2 regions of the Nocardia sp. NPDC058480 genome follow, and region 2 is predicted to be linked to the other one. Evidence: riboswitches for the same ligand, from Rfam matches in the RefSeq annotation. Region 2 holds a riboswitch; the other holds the start of a gene.

Region 1 (9,472 bases), on a different contig from region 2:
ACGGCGGCGCCTGAGCGGACTCCCGCGGCTTCACCGTCGCTGCCGACCAGATCACTACGGGCATGGGGAATTGACCGAGTTCGGCGTTTTCGTGATCATGATGTGAGTTCCCGCTCACTTTTGTTTCGCGTTCTCTCGAGGTCCACCTGATGCCAACCCACGCCGATCCACCGCGCAAACGCCCCAAGCAGGATCGCGCGAAGGAGACACGAGCACGGATTCTCGAGGTGGCCGCTCAGCTGTTCGGTGATCGCGGTATCAGCAACACCTCGACCAACCGGATCGCCGCGGAAGCCGGCATGAGTATTGGCACTCTGTACCGGTATTTCGCCGACCGCGAAGAGATCGTCAAGGAGCTCACCGACAGCCTGTTCGTGCAGGCGGAGGAAAAATACAGTCGGCTGCTCACCATTTCGGTCGTCGACCGGCACCGGCGCGACGCGGTTGCCGAGATCATCCGCATCGGGGTCGAAATCCTCGTAGCCAACGGCCCGCTCGTGCGCGCCCTGGTGGCGGATCTGCAGTTCTACGGCAGTGGTATCCCCGAATTCGAACCCCGGCTGCGAATGGTCATCAAGCTCTACCTGATCCAGTCGCTGGGCCCGACGCACGGCCTCGACGTCGACACCATGGCCTACATCGTGCTCAACGCGGGCTTCTCGACCGCGCTGCGCTCGGTCAAGATGGAAGAAGAGGGCATGGACCGCGATGCGGTGATCGACCAGACCGCCGACATGATCGGGCTCTGGATCACCACGGTGGCACAGGCCGACTCACCCAACGCGGCCCCCGAAACCAGCACGGCGCACGCTGATCACTCAGGCGGTGACGGCCAACAACTATCGACCCGGTGACGCCGTGTTTTGTCTGCCGGTCGCGCCGGCCCCACACTCCCGCAACTATGGTGGAGCGAGTGGTGCGGAGCGTATGGGATTCGTGGGGGCACGTGCTGATCGTCTGGGCGCTTGCCATGCCCGTGGTCCTGGCCGCCACCGCGCTGCTCGTCCGTTGGCGGCTCGGTGCGGGGACGCCGCGGCGAATCGCGCTGCGGCACTCGATCGCCGAAATCGGCGTCGTCGCGGCGATCCTGCCGTGGGTCTGGATGATCCTGACGCCCGCCGCCGGTGACAGCGAGGTCAGCCTGGTGCCGCTGCGTGACCTGGCCGCCACCCTGGGCGCCGCGCCCTCGACCGTCGTGGTGCAGGTCGGCGCCAATCTCGTGTTGTTCGTGCCCTTGGGATTCCTTCTTCCCCTTCGATTTCCCCGATTGTCCGGTGTCATTCGAATGACCGGTGTCGGCGCGCTGCTGTCGACCACACTCGAGGTCGCGCAGTACGCGTTGGATCTGGGCCGTGTGTCCTCGGTGGACGACGTCCTCATGAACGCGGCTGGTGCGGGGGTAGGCGCCCTACTCGCCACGGTGGCTCCGCCACGACCGATCGGTCGAGCTACCGCTGTTCGGTGAATGCCCGACGCGACTCCTCGTGCAGGATCGTGAGGAGTTTCTCTTCCAGCGCGACGAATTCGGGGGCGGTGATCGTGGACAACCCGCGCGGTCGGGGCAGGTCGATGCGCAGTTCGTAGCGCACGGTGGCTGGACGCGCCGACAGTACGATCACGCGGTCCGACAGATACACCGCCTCACGGACATCGTGGGTGATCATCAGGACCATCCAGCGGTAACGCTGCCAGACCTCTTGCAACCATGACTGCATCTCGGTGCGAGTCAGGGAGTCGAGCGCGCCGAAGGGTTCGTCGAGCAGCAGCAGTTCGCGCTCCTGGACGACGGTCCGCAGGAGCGCGGCCCGCTGTCGCATCCCGCCCGACAGCTGGGACGGGCGGGCGTCTTCGAAACCGGACAGGCCGAATACCGGAAACAGTTCGCGGGCGCGGCGCCGGGCCTCTGCTTTCGGGACACCCTGTACGCGCAAGCCGAGGATGGTGTTGTCGAGGATGGTTCGCCAGGGGAACAGCAGGTCCTTCTGCGGCATGTAGGCGCAATGCGATGCGGTGTCCTCGCCGTCGGCCGCGCGGAAGCCGACGCTGCCGGAGTCGGGGGATTCGAGTCCGGCCAGCATGTTGAACACGGTGCTCTTGCCACAACCACTCGGCCCGATGACGGTGACGAACTCGCCCGATCGGACTGTGAACGACACCCCGCCCAGCACCTCGAGGTCCGGGCTGCGCCGACCGGGCTGCGGAAACGACTTGATGAGATGGTCGACGACGATTCGGTCGCCCCCGGCGTCAGTCACGTCGGCTCCTTTTCTGCACGCGCGACCACGGAGCGACGAGGCGTTCGATCGCGAACGTCGACAGGTACAGCGTGATACTCAGCAGCGCCGTCACCAGCACCGCCGCCAAAACCAGGTCGGTGCGGAACGAATTCTTCTGCAGACTCATATAGATGCCGAGACCGACGCTCGCGCCGACATACTCGGCGAACACCGCGCCGACAACCGCATAGGTGATCCCGATCCGCAACGCCGTGAAGAACCGTGGCAGCGCCGACGGCAGCCGCACATACCGGAACACCTGCAGGCGGGAGGCGCCCATGCTCCGCAGCAGCGCGCCCGCGTCACGGTCGGCCGCGGCGAATCCCTCGATCAGGCCGATGGCCATGGGAAAGAAGGTAACCAGCGCGACCACCAGGATCTTCGGCAGCAGACCGAACCCGAACCAGATGATCATCAACGGTGCGATCGCGACGATCGGCACGGTCTGCGACGCGACGAACAGCGGCACCAATGCCCGCCGCAGCCATGGCGAGAAGTCCACGACCACCGCCAGCACCCACGCCAGACACAGCGACACCGCGAACCCGACCAGAGTCACCTGCAAGGTGGCGGCAGCATGGGAACTGATCTCGTCCCGGTGCGCCCACCCCTGCTCGACGACCCGCAGCGGTGACGGCAGCACCTGCGGACGGACACCACTGCTCGTGACGTAGACCTGCCAGATCGCGACGAGCACCGCCACCGTGACGAACGACGGCGCCGCCCACCGGATCCCTGCCCAGCGAGCCGTCCCGCCGTCGTCGCCGGTGGGGACCAGCGGCGACGCGGCTACGGACAGCTCACGGGTTGGCGAGGTACTCATTGGTGAAATATGTCGACCAGTCGGGTTCGGTGGTCACCGGCTTTCCATCGGGGCCGGTCAGCAGACCGCCCCGGTACAGGAAGCCGGAATTCGCCGACCACTGCTCCACCGTCTGGGTGCCCACCTTGCCCTTGGCGTCCTTCATGAACTGCGCGGCCAGCATGCGCTGGCTCTCGAAGACCAGCGCCTCGTCGTTGAACGCGCCCGGATTGGCGTCGATGAGATCCTGGGCCGCCGCGTCCGGATTGTTGGCGGCGAACTGGTAGCCGCGTTGCAGAGCCTGCACGAATTGCGCTGCGCGGTCCGGATTCTCGGCCAGCCAGCCTTCGTTGGCGTCGATCACGATCGCGTAGGAGTCCGGAAAACCGAAGTCCGTGTACCGGAAGTACCGCATCGGGGTGCCGTGGTGTTCGGCCTCGATCCCTTCCCACGCCAGATACGAGACGGTGAAGTCCGCCTTGCCGGAGTAGACCGCCTCGTAAGCCGACGAACCCAGCACCACCGACGTGAAATCGCCGGTGCCGCCGTCGTTGCGGATGACCTGCTGTAGTGCCTCCCGCTCGCCCGGGTCGCCGAAACCGGCGTAGGTCTTGCCGTCGAGGTCCTTCGGGCTCGCGAGGTCGGCACGATCGGCACGCACCCCGATGCCCGTCGCCCAATGCTGCAGCGGAGCGAGAACCGACTTGACCTGCGCACCCGACGCGCGGGCGAAGGTCGACGAATTGTGTGTACTGATCCCGAATTCCGCGTTTCCGGCATCGACGACCGTGTCGACCGAGGAATTGTTGTACGGCAGCACCTGCACATCCAGACCGGCGTCGGCGAAGTAGCCGCGCTGCAACGCGACGTAGAGCCCGACGTGGTTGGTGTTCGGCGTCCAGTCCAGCGCGAACCGGATGGTTTGGTCGGAGCCGCCGCCCGAACCGCATGCGGTGACCAGCGACAGGGTCGCGACGGTGGTTGCGATGACCGCGAGCGCGCGGCGAAACCGCCCGGTCATGCGGCAGGCCAGGGCTGCGGATGCAGGGCGGTATCCCAGAACATCAACTCGTAGCGCACGGCGAGGATGAATGCCTTCTCCATCGCCGCCCGCTCATGCTCGCTCGCCGACTCGGCAGCGGCGTCGACCAGCGCTCGAGCCGTGGCCGCGGACTGCTGGAACTCCGCAGCGCCATAGGTGGTGACCCACTGGGCGTACGGGTGGGCGGGGTCGGCGGCGATCACCTGCGCGGCGCTCTCGGCCAGGTCGCGCCCCACTTCGGCATAGATCCAGAAACAGGGCAGCGCGGCCGCCGCGGCGACGGCGTAGGACTCGGTCGCGGCGGCGGCGATCAGGTAGGAGACATAGGCCAGGCAGGTCTGCGAACGCTCCGGCTCGCCCTGCCGCGGCGGCAGCGCGCCACCGGTGAGCAGTTGGTCGTGCATGGCCGACTCGACAGCGGCGGCGTTCGCGGACGAGGTCGCCCAGAAGGCCGCGGTCTGCGGGTCCGGCGACTTGGCGGCGAGAATCGCCAGCGCCTTCGAGTACCCGGTGAGATACAGCGAATCCTGCTCGATGTAGGTGCGGAACACCTCGAGCGGCAAAGTGCCCTCGCCGAGGCGGCGCAGGAACTCCAGGTCGTCGATCGCGCCACGGAGGGCTTTCGTCTGATCCCATAGGCGGGCGGTGAAGCTATCGGTACTCGTGGTGTGGGCGCGCAACACCGTGACATCCCTTCGTCAGCATTACCTGAACAGGTTCCCGGGTCTGTTCTCAGCCTCGCCCTATGCGAAGCACCCCGTGTCAGAACTCGACCGACACTAGCAGCGACCGCCGACACGCGGGCTATGCCCGGTTGCGCGCGAAGCCCCGGCATCATCGGCCATGCTGCACCGGCTGCACTCTTGCGCCTGCCGCAACACGGTGCGCCGTCAATCTCAGATACCGCTCTACGGGCCGATCGACATCACGCCGACCCCACACAAAACAGCAGGTCATCTAGGCGATTTGGTTTCCGACAGCGCGTCGGATAATCTTTTGGCACACCAGCAAGTCCGGGTGGCGGAATGGCAGACGCGCTAGCTTGAGGTGCTAGTGCCCGTATTAGGGCGTGGGGGTTCAAGTCCCCCTCCGGACACAACGCTTTTCAACGCATCACCCCTCTGACCAGCAGTTATAGACGTTGGTCGGCGGTCTCGTCAAGTCGAGAAAATCGCAAAACCGCAGGTAGGAGCCCGTGGGGGTTCAACACGGGTCAATCTGAGAGATCCTCAAGAAACCGGCGACATCAGCGGGCCATGGACCCTCCCAACCGTGGAGGATATCTGCCGATCGAGTCCGCTGCGGGCGACCGTGGCTAGGTGTTGTAGGTCATGAGGTTGTTGACGCCCGGGCAGGGGAGAGCTGAGGGGACAGATCTCCCGGCGGCAGGATGGAAAACACCACATCCTCCGAGGTCCTCGATCACCTGGGCCGCGGCCGATTTCGAGACGCCGAACACGGCCGCGAGTTGTCGCATTGTGAGGTTGGTTCGCCAGTAGGCAGCACCCGGTCTTCGAAGCACAAGCCCCACGGTCGGCAGCGCAACGGTCGGTCAGCGCCCTCGCGCCGCAACTATGTGATCAGGCGAGCGAACGTGGCTGGCCGCAGGCCGGAGAAGAACTCCACCGTCACCGGGTCAGCTGCCGAGATCACCACCGGTGAGACGATACCTGTTGCTGCTCAACGACTTACGGCACACCCCTTAGGCATTCGGTCAGGTCGGCCTCTTCGCAAGTGCCTTCGCAATTTCAGGCAGGAGGGGCCGCCAAGTCGCGACCAGCGGTCCGGCCGGAATAATCCGGAGTCGAGGAATTGGACGGGGTGGATCCGGGATCTTGCAATTCTCGAAGACGATCGGAGTCGGCCGCAGATCGGTGCACGTCACGACCTCCTGTCGACGGGCGTCCGTACCGGTCACACACAGCGGGCAGTCGACTATCTGCCCGATCTCGGTCGTCTCGACGGTCAACCGATCACGCTCCGCGGACAACGTGTAGTCGAGGGTTCCGCTCGGAACGGTGACGCTACCCCTTTCAGTGGTCAGTACCTCGCCGTTCAGCGACCATACGAAGTCGATCGGCAGCGCCATCAGTTGCGGCTCGGCATGCAGCGCTGTTCGGGAGCGTACGCTGAACTTCTGACAGAGTGTTGCCCCTGGATTGAGTTGATCGCCCTTGGCGAGCACGGAGAATTGAGATCGAAGATCGATCAGCGGAATGGGGTTGTCGTAGGTTACCCAGGTCATGTGGACTCGGTCGATATCGTCATCCTGCCAAGCCCGCACTCTGGCAAAGCGCCCCGCGCTCGTGCGAACGGCGAAGACAACTCCGCCGAGGAATATTCGTCCGAGGTCGAGAACGAATTGCTCACCTCCGATCGGGATATCTGTCCGCGGTATCCGGCGATCCGTAAACTCTAGCCGACTCATTCGCTCCGGTGTCAACTGTTCGTACGATATCGCTACGATCCGTAATCGCGCTCCGTCTACGGTGGAAATTCCTCGGATTGGCGACCAAACCAGATCGGCGCCCGAAAATGTGTCCGGGCCGATGGTTCCCGAGTCGAGATCGACAGCGAATCCGGTTCGGGAGGAATGACTTCTTTCTTCCCGTGCAAGTATGCGGTCCTCCGGGATGATCGAGCAGCGCAGCTCCAGATCGTCGAGCTCAATGCCATCGATTCGCAGAGATCCGCCGAACAGGCTGCTCAGGCCGGAAGAGGAGCCGCGTGAAAGTCTGTTGACAAATTGTTCCAAGAGTATTTCCAGAAACTCGACGCCGGCTCGCAGAACTATGAGTATTGATGCCGCGATCGCGGTTCCCACTCCGGGAAATAAAAAACCGAACAGGCCTCCTACTATATAGGCGCTCGGCGGGAGCTCGATTTCTATGTCGACATCCGGTCTCGTAAAGGAAATGGTGACGTCACCGTCTTCTGCCGAGAAATCGGCGAAGAATGTAAAGGTCGCTTCGATGTCTGCGAGGCGGGTGGTGTGCTCTGCGAACCCGTCGAAGCGAATTCTGTTACCGTCTACGCGCCCAGTAAATCTTCTTATCGTAATATCTTCGATGGTCACCGGGGACCTCAGTTCGAACGGAGCCGCGAAACTGTCCGGTGGTATTTCGAGTTCGTCTGCGGCCTCCCTTCGGAACTGTGCGAACAGAAAACGATTACTGATCATGAGCAGGGCTGAGCCGGCGGGTGTTATGAAGTTCTGCCGTACGTCGTTGATGCGGCCGGCATTCGGATCACCGCCGGAATCGGCTGACATTCGTATACCGAGGGCAATGCAGTCGCGATCCGTGAACTCCGTGTCGTTGATGGTTGTCACCTGGATTTCGGAGATTTCTTCCGCCGAAACCGGGGGAGACAAGGGCATACGCCGGATGCTTTCCCTTAGCGTTTCGGCTATGATTCTGCGCATCTCCGACCGCACCTGTTCGATCGGTATCCCCTGACGGTTGAAGGCATCGATGGAGTCCGTATCGAAATCGAGGTCGATTTCGTCGTCAGTGATAGCAGTGAAGTCCAGAAAAATAGAGATTTCTCCGTCCTCCTCCGCCGTTCTGATTCTTTCGACAATCTGAATAGTGCCACCGAGTGCAGTGATTTCACCGGCAAACTCTTGCGGTTCGTCGATAATGAGGGTGGAATCGGAAAAATCGACGATCAATCGTATGACGGTTCGAGTGTCCGTCAGATCTACGGTCGGCGTTCTGAAGTTCAGGAACGTGGTCGCTTGGACCGGACTTTCCTCGCCGGTTCTGGATACAATCGAGGGGAAAAGGGGGTCGGTGAGAAATACGTTGGCGATCTGATTGTTCAGCTCGTCCTCGGATACCTGTAGCAGCACGTCGAAATCGGATGTACGTGTGCGTTCCATCGCTAGTCACCACCTGTCTTGTTCCCACGGTTCTTTGCGGTGGTGACTGTTACCTCGGCTAGCTCCGCCCCCGGGGGCAAGACGTTCGTCTCTCCGGCCGCGCGATGAATCCGTTGGAGTACCTTGCGCTCGTAGCGGGTCAGCTCCACGCCGGCGGCCACGAGCGCATCGACCGGCTGGGCGATGAAAAGTTGGCGATTCGAGGCATTCTGTGCGAGCCAGTTGACGATCTTGGGGTCGGATTCCTCGAGCTTGAACACGAGCGCCTTCGGCAATCTTGTAGTTGCGGCGGCGGATCCAACCCGTGGGTGGTGCGATTCGTCGGCGACGCAAGACAGCGCACCCTGCCGTGCGCCGAAGCGAATTCGTATGTTGAGGTTGTAGCCTTGTGGAACGCGTGCACCAACCCTGTCCGGACGAGGACGAGCGGGAGATGCGGCGAAGTCGGTATCGCATGGCGTTGTGTGTTCCATGGTTCCTCCTGTTGACCGCGTCGGCCTGGATCGGCGCCTGACCGGCTGAATGTGCCGACATTTATTTCGGGTCGGTCGCCAGTGATGACGGTACGCCTGTGGTGAGCAGAGGCACACGAGTAGTTACTACTCGATTTCCGGCCGCTTTCGGTGCCGCGGCGGCGACTGATTCCGACCTCACGCCCAACAGCTCTCCGGCTCTCCGCGGGCTTCTTCTTCCATACCCGCGCCGCCAGGTGCGTTTCCCCCAAAGTCTGTGTCAGATCCGCGATCTTGGCCTCGAGCTGCTGCTCACGCGTCAAGACCCCGGACTTACCGGCCGTCAGCCCCGCGCGGCCCGCTTCGAGGAACTGCCGCTTCCAGTTTCCTACCGACTGCTCGGACACCTTCGCCCGCCGGGCCACCTCGGCCACGGTGAGCTCCCGGCCAGGACCGACAACACGATCCGAGTCTCTCCTCGGCCGGAACAGCCTATGGTTTAGCCATGATTCAGACTCTCACTGGTCAAACCAGCAAACAACGGGCCCTGCCACAAAGTCTGACGCGACACGCCTGAGAAGTGTTGGCAAGGCGCCGAGCAGGTACGCCGCGATCGACCGATCGCCCTGCCATCGAATCGGTCTCCCGATCACCGACAAGGACGCGGCGGTCTTCACTCGACGAGGAGCGAAAACTTCTTCGCAAGCTCCTCGATGGTTCCCGAACCGCTGCCGGAAATCCTCTCTACGGCGATCGATGACGGCGCCTGCACGCTGCGGGAGGACATGCTGCTCAGCAGACGCGCTAGTCATTCGGCGGAAATACCGTCGAATCGAAGGTCAAATCGGGTATCCGGTGGAAGTCGTGGCTGATCGTAACCGGTTGTCCCAACCCGGACCTGCACGTTGCCCCGTCCTTGGCAACGCGTGTCAGAACGCCGACCGGGAGCGCTTCGCCAGTTGTCTCGACCGTCGTCGGCTCGCACCATTGGGTGCAATCTGCGCAGTCGGAGGGTCA
Region 2 (9,472 bases):
AGGGAGACCAGGTGTTGATGCCGCGGGCGACAACCCACCGCTGGTTGCCGATGGGCGAGGAACCGTTGCGCGCGTATGTGATCGAGGCGTCGAGCCACATCACCCCGCCCAAGCGCTATCTCTCGAAATTCGGTCAGCTGCTGGAGAATTCGCCGTACTGCGAACGGGATCTGCACGGACCGCTCGAATTGCTGCTCGTCGAGGACACCGACGTGGAGGTGCTGGTCAAGCATCGCGCGGGCAACGAGGTGATCGGCACCAGGATGACGTACGCGAGGCATCCGTTCGATGTCGTCGGCTGGGATGGCTGCCTGTACCCGTACACGTTCAATATCGCCGATTTCGAACCGCTGACCGGCCGCGTACATCAGCCGCCGCCGGTGCATCAGGCCTTCGAGGCCACCAATTTCGTCATCTGCAATTTCGTGCCACGCAAGGTCGACTATCACCCGCTGTCGATTCCGGTGCCGTACTACCACTCCAACGTGGATTCCGACGAGATCATGTTCTATTGCGGCGGAAACTATGAGGCGCGCAAGGGTTCCGGCATCACCCAGGGTTCGGTGTCGGTACATCCGGGTGGTTACGCGCACGGGCCACAACCCGGTGCCTATGAACGCAGTATCGGGGCGGAGTTCTTCGACGAACTGGCGGTGATGGTGGATACGTTCCGGCCGCTGCAACTCGGCGAGGGCGCGCTGGCCTGCGAAGATCCGGCTTATGCGTGGACGTGGTCGGGTCGCGGGCCGGGGCTGCGATGAGCCTGCTGCGTGTGGAGGTCCCCGCCGATTCCCTGTTCGGGGCGGAGAACATGCCCTACGGCGTTTTCGCACCACCCGGTGGTGAGTTCCGCGTCGGTACCCGATTGGGCGATTCGGTGCTCGATCTGGCCGCGCTGCTCGACGATGCGGTGTTCCGCCGTCCCGACCTGAATGCCTTTCTCGCACAGGGCCACAGCCGCTGGCGCGAAGTCCGCGACCGGCTTCGTGAACTCGCAGGCACCGCGCTGCCCGTCGATGCCGTGCACCCGCTGTCCTCGGTGCGGATGGCGCTGCCGGTGCGGATCGGCGATTACGTCGACTTCTACGCCAGCATCGACCACGCCACCAACCTCGGCAGGCTGTTCCGCCCGGATAGTGAACCGCTGCTACCGAATTGGCGGCATCTGCCGGTGGGCTATCACGGCAGGGCAGGCACCGTCGTCGTCTCGGATACGCCGGTCATCAGGCCGCGGGGCCAGCGCCGCACAGCCTCCGGCGCACCCGATTTCGGACCGTCGGAACGGCTGGACATCGAGGCCGAATTGGGCTTCGTCGTCGGTACCGGCTCCACCCTCGGCGCACCGGTGACTGTCGACGAGTTCACCGAGCATGTCTTCGGCGTCGCCCTGGTCAACGACTGGTCGGCTCGCGATATCCAAGCCTGGGAGTACCAACCGCTCGGCCCGTTCCTCGGCAAATCGTTCACCACCTCGATCTCGGCCTGGATCACCCCGCTGGCCGCACTGACGCAGGCCCGGGTACCGCTACCGGCACAGGACCCCGAACCCCTGCCCTACCTGCGCGGCACCGGCAACTTCGGCCTCGATATCGATCTGACCGTCGCCTGGAACGGCGACGTCGTCGCACACCCGCCCTACTCACGCATGTACTGGTCCCCCGCCCAGATGCTGGCCCACCTCACCGCCAACGGCGCCTCGATCCGCCCTGGCGACCTCTACGCCTCCGGCACGATTTCCGGCCCGGGGCCTGCCCAACGCGGCTCCTTCATCGAATTGTCCTGGGGTGGTACCCAACCCATCACGGTGAACGATCAGACACGCACCTTTCTGGCCGACGGCGACGAGGTAACGATCACCGCCACCGCGCCGGGCACCGAGGGCAAGCGAATCGGTCTCGGCGAGGTCGGCGGCCGAATCCTGCGGGCACGCGACACCTGAGGCCCCGAATTCTCGCGGCAGCCGAGCTCCGAAGCACCGATAGCGGGTGCGGGCCTGCCGCCGCGTCCACCCAGGGGCGGAGATGGTACTCGACCTACCTCCACCCCGAGGCGGTATCGGGCGGATTCGGGCGCGGGATACGGTGACGGTTCGAACGTTTCCGAGCAGAGGGCACCCGACGATGTTGACGAGTATCGCCCGCACCGCCGTTGCCCGACCACGGCTGGTGGTCGCGGTCGCGCTATTGCTGATGATCCTGAGTGGCGCGATCGGCGCCACCGTGCACTCGCACATGAAATCGGGCGGATTCGTCACCGACGATCTCGATTCGGTGCAGGCCAGCCAATACCTGAGCGACCACTTCCCCGGTAGCGAGCCCAACTACGTCCTGACGATCTCCGCCGATGACGTGGCCGATTCCGCCGCCGCGCGCGCGGCCGCCGACCATGCGATCGCCGTCCTCGACGCACATTCCGAGATAGTCAGCGGGGTGCAGTCGTATTGGACCGCGCGCCCCGACCTCAAACAGGCAATGCTGAGCAAGGACCGCAAGCACGCGCTGATCCTGGCCAGCATCGAAGGCGACGATGCCGAGCTGCCGGTTCGAGCGGCGAAACTGAGCGAAGAACTGCAGATCGACAGCGGTCCGGTGACGATCAAGGCCGGTGGGCTCGCCGCGACCTTCGGCGACATCAACACCCAGATCAGCAAGGATCTGATCATCGCCGAGGCGATCGCGATCCCGATCACCGGTCTGCTGCTGGCGCTGGTGTTCGGCAGCCTGATGGCCGCCGCGCTGCCGGTGGCGATCGGACTGTTCGCCATCGCGGCGTCGCTGGGCATTCTGCGCGTGCTGACCGCTCTCACCGACGTGTCGATCTTCGCGCTGAACATGACCACGGCACTCGGACTGGCGTTGGCGATCGATTACAGCCTGTTCATCGTCAGCCGGTATCGCGAAGAATTGACGGCGGGCGCCACCCCGGCCGCGGCGGTGACCCGCGCGATCCGCACCGCTGGTCGCACGGTCGTGTACTCGGCACTGGTCGTCGCGCTCTCGCTGTCGGCACTGCTGGTGTTCCCGCAGTACTTCTTCAGGTCGTTCGCGTACGCGGGCATCGCCGTGGTCGCCGCCGCGGCGGCCGCCGCGGTGATCGTGCTGCCCGCCCTGCTCATTCTGGTCGGTCATCGCATCGATGCGGGCGACCTGCGCGCACCGATCCGCCGGCTGTTCCGGCTGGCTCCGAGGACGGAAAAGGCACCGCGTCAGACGTTTTGGTATCGCCTTGTCATCGCCGTGATGAAGCGGCCGATGTCGATCGCGCTGGCCACCACCGCGTTCCTGCTGCTGCTCGGCGCGCCGTTCCTCGGTGTCCAGTTCGGCTATCCCGACGACCGGGCGCTGCCCACCGACGTCGCCAGTCGCGAAGTGGGTGACATCCTGCGCACCGAATTCGACGCCGACCTCGCCTCGAGCGCGACCATCGTGCTGCCCGAGTTCCGTGGCAGTACAGCGGAACTCGACACCTACGCCCGCGAGCTGTCCAAGGTCCCCGATGTACCGGCCGTCCTCAGCAGTGCTGCGGTGTATCGCAACGGGATGCGGGTAGCAGCGGGCGTGCCCGAGATGACGGACCCGCAGCACGGCGCCTACCTGTCGGTCGCGACCTCACTGGACCCCTACTCCAGCGCGGGCGGCGCCCAGCTCGACACCCTGCGCACGGTCGCCGCACCATCGAAGGCCCTGATCACCGGCCCTGGGGCGCTGAATCAAGACTCGGTCACCGCGATCACCGGCAAACTGCCGCTGGCCGGCGCGCTGATCGCGCTCACCACCCTGGTGCTGCTGTTCCTGTTCACCGGCAGCGTGGTGTTGCCGATCAAGGCACTGATCCTCAACATCTTGTCGCTGGCGGCGACGTTCGGCGCGATGGTGTGGATCTTCCAGGACGGTCACCTGTCGGGGCTGCTCGGCTTCACCGCCACCGGCACCCTCAACCTGGCCATGCCCATCCTCATGTTCAGCCTGGCCTTCGGCGCGTCCATGGACTACGAGGTCTTCCTGCTGTCGCGGATTCGCGAGGAATGGCTGGCCGGGCCGAAGACCACCGCGGGCAATACCGAGGCCGTCGCGATGGGCGTGGCCCGCACCGGGCGCATCTTCACCGCCGCCGCGTTGCTGATGAGCATCGTGTTCCTCGGCGTCGCCACCTCGGGTGTGTCGATGATGAAACTGTTCGGCCTCGGCTGCGCGCTCGCGGTGATCAGCGACGCGACGGTGATCCGTGGCCTGCTCGCACCGGCACTCATGCGGATGATGGGCACCTGGAACTGGTGGGCGCCCAAGCCCCTCGTGGTGCTGCACAACAAGTTCGGGCTCGACGAGGCCGAGGACATCGCCCACGACGCACCGAAGCGGCTCCACTCGGCGTCGAGGTAGCGACCGCGCGCGCGATCCGTCCGGTCTATCCCCGGGCGGGTCGCGAATCCCGGCGGGTATCGTCGGCGGGGCAATTCACACCAACGGGGGCTCGCACCAGCGGGCTGAGAGGACGGCTAGCCCAATCGGGCGTCAGGGCCGTCGACCGTATGAACCTGACCGGATAATGCCGGCGTAGGGAGGAAGAATCATGGGCTCGAGCACGTCTTCTGACGGGGCGGTCGACACCGTCACCACCGGTCCGATCCAGGGCAGCGTCAAGCACTACCAGGAGGTAGACGGCCTGCGCATCCCGGTTCGCCGCATCAACCTCACCAACGGCGACCACTTCGATGTCTTCGACACCTCCGGTCCGTACACCGACGACAACGCGGTGATCGACCTCGAGGCAGGCCTGCCGAAACTGCGCGACGAATGGGACTCCCCCGCCGTCGACGGCCCGCCGACTCAGCTCGCCTGGGCTCGCCAGGGCATCATCACCCCCGAGATGCGGTTCATCGCCGCCCGCGAGGGTGTCTCGCCCGAGCTGGTGCGTGACGAGGTGGCGCTCGGTCGCGCGGTGATCCCGGCCAACCACAACCACCCGGAGCTGGAGCCGACCATCATCGGCAAGAAGTTCCTGGTCAAGATCAATGCCAATATCGGCAACTCGGCGGTGTCGTCGTCGATCGCCGAAGAGGTCGAGAAGATGGTGTGGGCCGCGCGCTGGGGCGCCGACACCATCATGGACCTGTCCACCGGCAAGAACATTCACGAGACCCGCGAGTGGATCCTGCGCAACTCTCCGGTCCCGATCGGCACTGTGCCGATCTACCAGGCACTGGAGAAGGTGAACGGTGATCCCACCAAGCTCACCTGGGAGATGTACCGCGACACCGTGATCGAGCAGTGCGAGCAAGGTGTCGACTATATGACCGTGCACGCGGGGGTGCTGCTGCGCTACATCCCGCTCACCGCCAAGCGGGTGACCGGCATCGTCTCGCGCGGTGGATCCATCATGGCCGCCTGGTGTTTGGCGCATCACCAGGAATCGTTCCTGTACACGCACTTCCGTGAGCTGTGCGAGATTCTCGCGAAGTACGACGTGACCTACTCCCTCGGTGACGGCCTGCGTCCCGGCTCCATCGCCGACGCCAACGACGAGGCCCAGTTCGCCGAGCTGCGCACCCTCGGCGAGCTCACCAAGATCGCGAAATCCTATGGCGTGCAGGTGATGATCGAGGGCCCCGGCCACGTGCCGATGCACAAGATCGTCGAGAACGTTCGTCTGGAAGAAGAGCTCTGCGAAGAGGCCCCGTTCTACACTCTGGGCCCGCTCGCCACCGATATCGCGCCCGCCTACGACCACATCACCTCGGCCATCGGCGCCGCGATCATCGCCCAGGCCGGCACCGCGATGCTCTGCTACGTGACGCCCAAGGAGCACCTCGGCCTGCCCAACCGCGACGACGTCAAGGTCGGCGTGATCACCTACAAGATCGCCGCCCACGCCGCCGACCTCGCCAAGGGTCACCCGCACGCCCAGGACCGCGACAACGAATTGTCCAAGGCCCGTTTCGAATTCCGCTGGCACGACCAGTTCGCGCTCTCGCTCGACCCCGACACGGCCCGCGAGTACCACGACGAGACGATGCCGGCCGAGCCCGCCAAGACCGCCCATTTCTGCTCGATGTGCGGTCCGAAGTTCTGCTCGATGCGCATCTCCGCCGACGTGCGCGAGTACGCGGAGAAGCAGGGGCTCACCGATGTCGCCGCGATCGAGGCGGGCATGGCCGAGAAGTCCGCCGAGTTCGCCGACCAGGGCGGCAAGGTGTATCTCCCGGTCGTCTCCTGACCGCTAGCACTGTCGACGCCCGTCCGATCTCCCCGATCGGGCGGGCGTCGCACTGTGCAGGTGTGCTGCGTGCACCCCTGGATTTCGGGGCTTTCGCTCGCGGTGCCGCTCGGTAAAGTTGGCGGCGTGTCGACCTACCGACACGCCGAACACTGGAGCTGAACCACATGAAGCGCATCGTCGCCGGAGCCCTCGCGGCCGCCGCCCTGTCCCTCGCCGCCCCGCTCGGCACCGCCTCTGCGGCATCGCTGCCGGTCGCCGACTCCGGGTCCTCGTCCATCGGCTGCACCTCCGACACCAGCCCGTGCGCCCTGCGCCCCCTGTTCGACCTGTTCACAGCTCTGACCACGGGCAGCGCGTAGAGCGCGATCCCGCCACGAAGGGTCGGCGGGGTAACGTCGGCGAGGTGGCCGATGCCTTCTATCTCACCGACCCCGCCGACCCCGATCGGTACATCTCGACCGAGCTGACGCGCGGCCCGTGGTCGCCGGACGCCCAGCACGCGGGACCACCGTCGGCGCTGCTCGGGCATGTGATCGAGCGGTGTGCGCCGCGACCGGGGTTTCAGGTCGGGCGGGTCGCCGTCGAGATTCTCGGGCCGGTGCCGCTGGCTCCGCTCACCGCGCAGGCGAAGGTGGTGCGGTCGGGGCGCAGTGTCGAGCTGATCGAGGCGACCTTGTCGTCGGAGCGTGGGCCGGTGATGCAGGCCACTGCGTGGCGGCTCAAGCTCGCCGAGCCCGCGCTCGATCTGCCCGCGGAGTTCTTGCCGACCGGCACCAGGCCGCTGCCCGCGGCGGCGGAGCCGGAGGCGTTTCCGTCCGAGCAGGAGATCGGTTTCCACACCGGTATCGAATATCGATTCACCGCAGGCTCTTTCGCCGCGCCCGGTCCCGCTGTCTGCTGGATCCGGTTGAAGTACCCGATCGTCGCGGGCACCACCCCGAGTCCGCTGGAACGCACACTGGCCGCCGCCGATTCCGGCAACGGGGTCAGTGCGGTCCTCGACTGGTCGAAATACCTGTTCATCAACACCGACCTCACCGTGACCCTGCATCGTCAGCCGGTCGGTGAGTGGGTGTGTCTGGACGCGGTCACCCATCCCCAGCCGCACGGCATCGGCCTCGCCGAATCCGCGCTGTTCGACGAGACCGGGCCATTGGGTCGCAGCACCCAAACGCTGCTGCTGGCACCGCGTTAGCGACTGCCAGATCGCGGGGGCGCCGCTGGCTGATCCGCGACACCCGTCAGGTGCGGCCGTGCCTCAGTGGCGCGGCTTCACCAGGTCAGTGTTGCCATGCTTGAGCAGTTCGGAATCGAAGGTGCTGTCGGTCCGGAACGGGTCACCGGTGCCGGTGGTGATCAGCCCGTACAGGCTCTTGGTGATGTAGCCACCCCAGGCATTGGCGCACACTTCGTAGCATTCGTCGGCGGGCCGCAAACCCACATGGGTGAAGCGGATTTCGGTGCCGCCGTCACGGTCGATGAGGTCGAAAACCACGTCGGTGCCCTCCCATTCGCTGGTGTCCGCGATGAAGGAGATGTAAGCGTCGGTGACGTGCCACACCAGGCGCTTGCCAGGGATCGACTCGGTGGTGGTCATCGTGCAGCGGTGGGCGCCGGGGACCTCGAAGCGGTAGCTGTCGCCAACGGCTCCTGTGGTGCCTTCGATGGTCTCGTTCCACCAGCCGCGGACATTGTTGATCGCCGCGAATGCTTCCTCGGGGCTCGCGTCGACAGTCGCGGTCGCGGTGAAGTTGTTGTCGCTCATGAGTTTTCCTTCGGTTCAGCCGTCCAGGTAGTTCCGGAGGGCCTCGAATGGCCTGTCCCAGTCGCGGGCCACGGCGGCCAGAAACTGTTGGGCCACTTGCATAGGAGCGGAGTCGAGGCGGTAGCGCACCCTGCGCCGCTCCCCCGGTTCCGCGATCACCAGGCCCGCATCCGCGAGCAGGGCAAGGTGTTTCGCGATCGCCTGCCGGGTGATGGGCAGTCGATCGGCGAGGTCGGTCGCGGTGGCCGGACCGTGCTGAGCGAGTGCGGCGAGTACCGACCGCCTGCTCGGATCGGCCAGCGCGACGAAGACCCGTTCCGCGGTGGCCTCCAGCTCAGGCCGCATCGAGGTACTCGACGAGCTCGCCCAGCTCGCTCTTCCAGCCGCCGACATTGCCCTCGAACGCCTCCTTGTGCGCTTCATCGGGCAGTTGGGCGAAGCCGGTCTCGGTTACGGTCAGGCGGGTTCCAGCACCGACCGGCTCGAGGCTGAACTCCACATAGGTGCGCCGCGGGTCGTCGTCGGGCAGTCCGTTGATCGGCCAGGTGTAGCCGAACACCGATGGCTCCTCGACCCGCTCCACCCGTATGTCCGCGGCGAACCCTTCCTTCCAGGTCATCCGCATGTCCCCACCCGGCCGCAGGTCGATCTCGGCGGTATTGCCGAACCAGCTCCCCAGCCCTTCCGCGGTAGTGATCGCCGCCCACACCTTGGCGGGCGGATGCGCGAGCTCGACGGTCCGCACGATCTGATCAGGGAATCCCATGACGCCTCCTCTAATAGCAACTGATTGGTTGCTATTCAATGTATTGCAACCGATTGGTTGCGTCAAGGGTTGGTCCGGCATAATCGCCCAATCCACCGCGTTCTAGTCAGTTTTCTGACTGGCCGAAGCCGAAGTGGTCGATTTCGCCAGTGCACGTCCGAACCGTCGGCGGCGCACAACATCGGCGACCTCATCCGCGCAGCGTGTCGGGCGAGCTACGCCTTGTCGAACCGAGTGTCGACGAAGGACTTGAAGTCGACCTTGCCGGGGATGGCCTTGGCCTTCGTGAAGGCGTCGGCGATCTCCTGTTCGGAGGCGATGACCTGGTCGGTCAGCTTGATCGGCTCCTTGATCGAGCGGGTCCAGGTGGTGCGGGAGGCGTCGACGCTGATCTGGGTCAGTTCGGCGTACTTGGTCGACCAGGTGTCGAGGTTGTCCGAGGACCACTTGGTTGCCGCGGCATAGAGCTGGAAGAAGTCGGCCAGCGCGGCGGATTTGCCCGCGTCGGCGACGGTCTTGTTGCCCGCGACCCAGAAGTTGTAGCCGTTGGCCGCCTGGTCGGCGGTGGCGATCGACTTGGCGCCGATCTCCTTTTCGGCGATGGCGGTGTAGGGGTCCCAGGTGGCCCAGGCGTCGACGTCACCGCGGGTGAGCGCGGTGTAGCCGTCGCCGGGGGCGAGGTAGACCGGCTCGACATCGCTGAGCGACAGGCCCGCCTTCTGCAG

The links. A riboswitch is a leader RNA that binds a small molecule or an ion and turns the genes downstream of it on or off. The one in region 2 is predicted to bind thiamine pyrophosphate.
Region 1: linked by a shared signal. The riboswitch ahead of ACFWO8_RS16565 (TenA family protein) and the one ahead of thiC (phosphomethylpyrimidine synthase ThiC) in region 2 are both predicted to bind thiamine pyrophosphate.

The regions. Positions count from the first base shown of each region.
Region 1 is NZ_JBHXMN010000006.1:7,071-16,542, reverse strand. Features, by position in the region: gene ACFWO8_RS16595 (nuclear transport factor 2 family protein) at 1-14, shown strand, start outside; gene ACFWO8_RS16590 (TetR/AcrR family transcriptional regulator) at 150-854, shown strand; gene ACFWO8_RS16585 (VanZ family protein) at 914-1,465, shown strand; gene ACFWO8_RS16580 (ABC transporter ATP-binding protein) at 1,449-2,255, opposite strand; gene ACFWO8_RS16575 (ABC transporter permease) at 2,248-3,099, opposite strand; gene ACFWO8_RS16570 (ABC transporter substrate-binding protein) at 3,077-4,099, opposite strand; gene ACFWO8_RS16565 (TenA family protein) at 4,096-4,803, opposite strand; TPP riboswitch at 4,794-4,890, opposite strand; tRNA gene ACFWO8_RS16560 (tRNA-Leu) at 5,132-5,216, shown strand; partial or broken gene ACFWO8_RS16555 (transposase family protein) at 5,529-5,776, opposite strand; gene ACFWO8_RS16550 (hypothetical protein) at 5,835-8,003, opposite strand; gene ACFWO8_RS16545 (hypothetical protein) at 8,006-8,476, opposite strand.
Region 2 is NZ_JBHXMN010000001.1:1,039,460-1,048,931, forward strand. Features, by position in the region: gene ACFWO8_RS04810 (homogentisate 1,2-dioxygenase) at 1-761, shown strand, start outside; gene fahA (fumarylacetoacetase) at 764-1,939, shown strand; gene ACFWO8_RS04820 (MMPL family transporter) at 2,121-4,379, shown strand; TPP riboswitch at 4,453-4,577, shown strand; gene thiC (phosphomethylpyrimidine synthase ThiC) at 4,570-6,213, shown strand; gene ACFWO8_RS04830 (hypothetical protein) at 6,381-6,575, shown strand; gene ACFWO8_RS04835 (thioesterase family protein) at 6,620-7,411, shown strand; gene ACFWO8_RS04840 (SRPBCC domain-containing protein) at 7,475-7,981, opposite strand; gene ACFWO8_RS04845 (ArsR/SmtB family transcription factor) at 7,997-8,326, opposite strand; gene ACFWO8_RS04850 (SRPBCC domain-containing protein) at 8,316-8,747, opposite strand; gene ACFWO8_RS04855 (aliphatic sulfonate ABC transporter substrate-binding protein) at 8,963-9,472, opposite strand, start outside.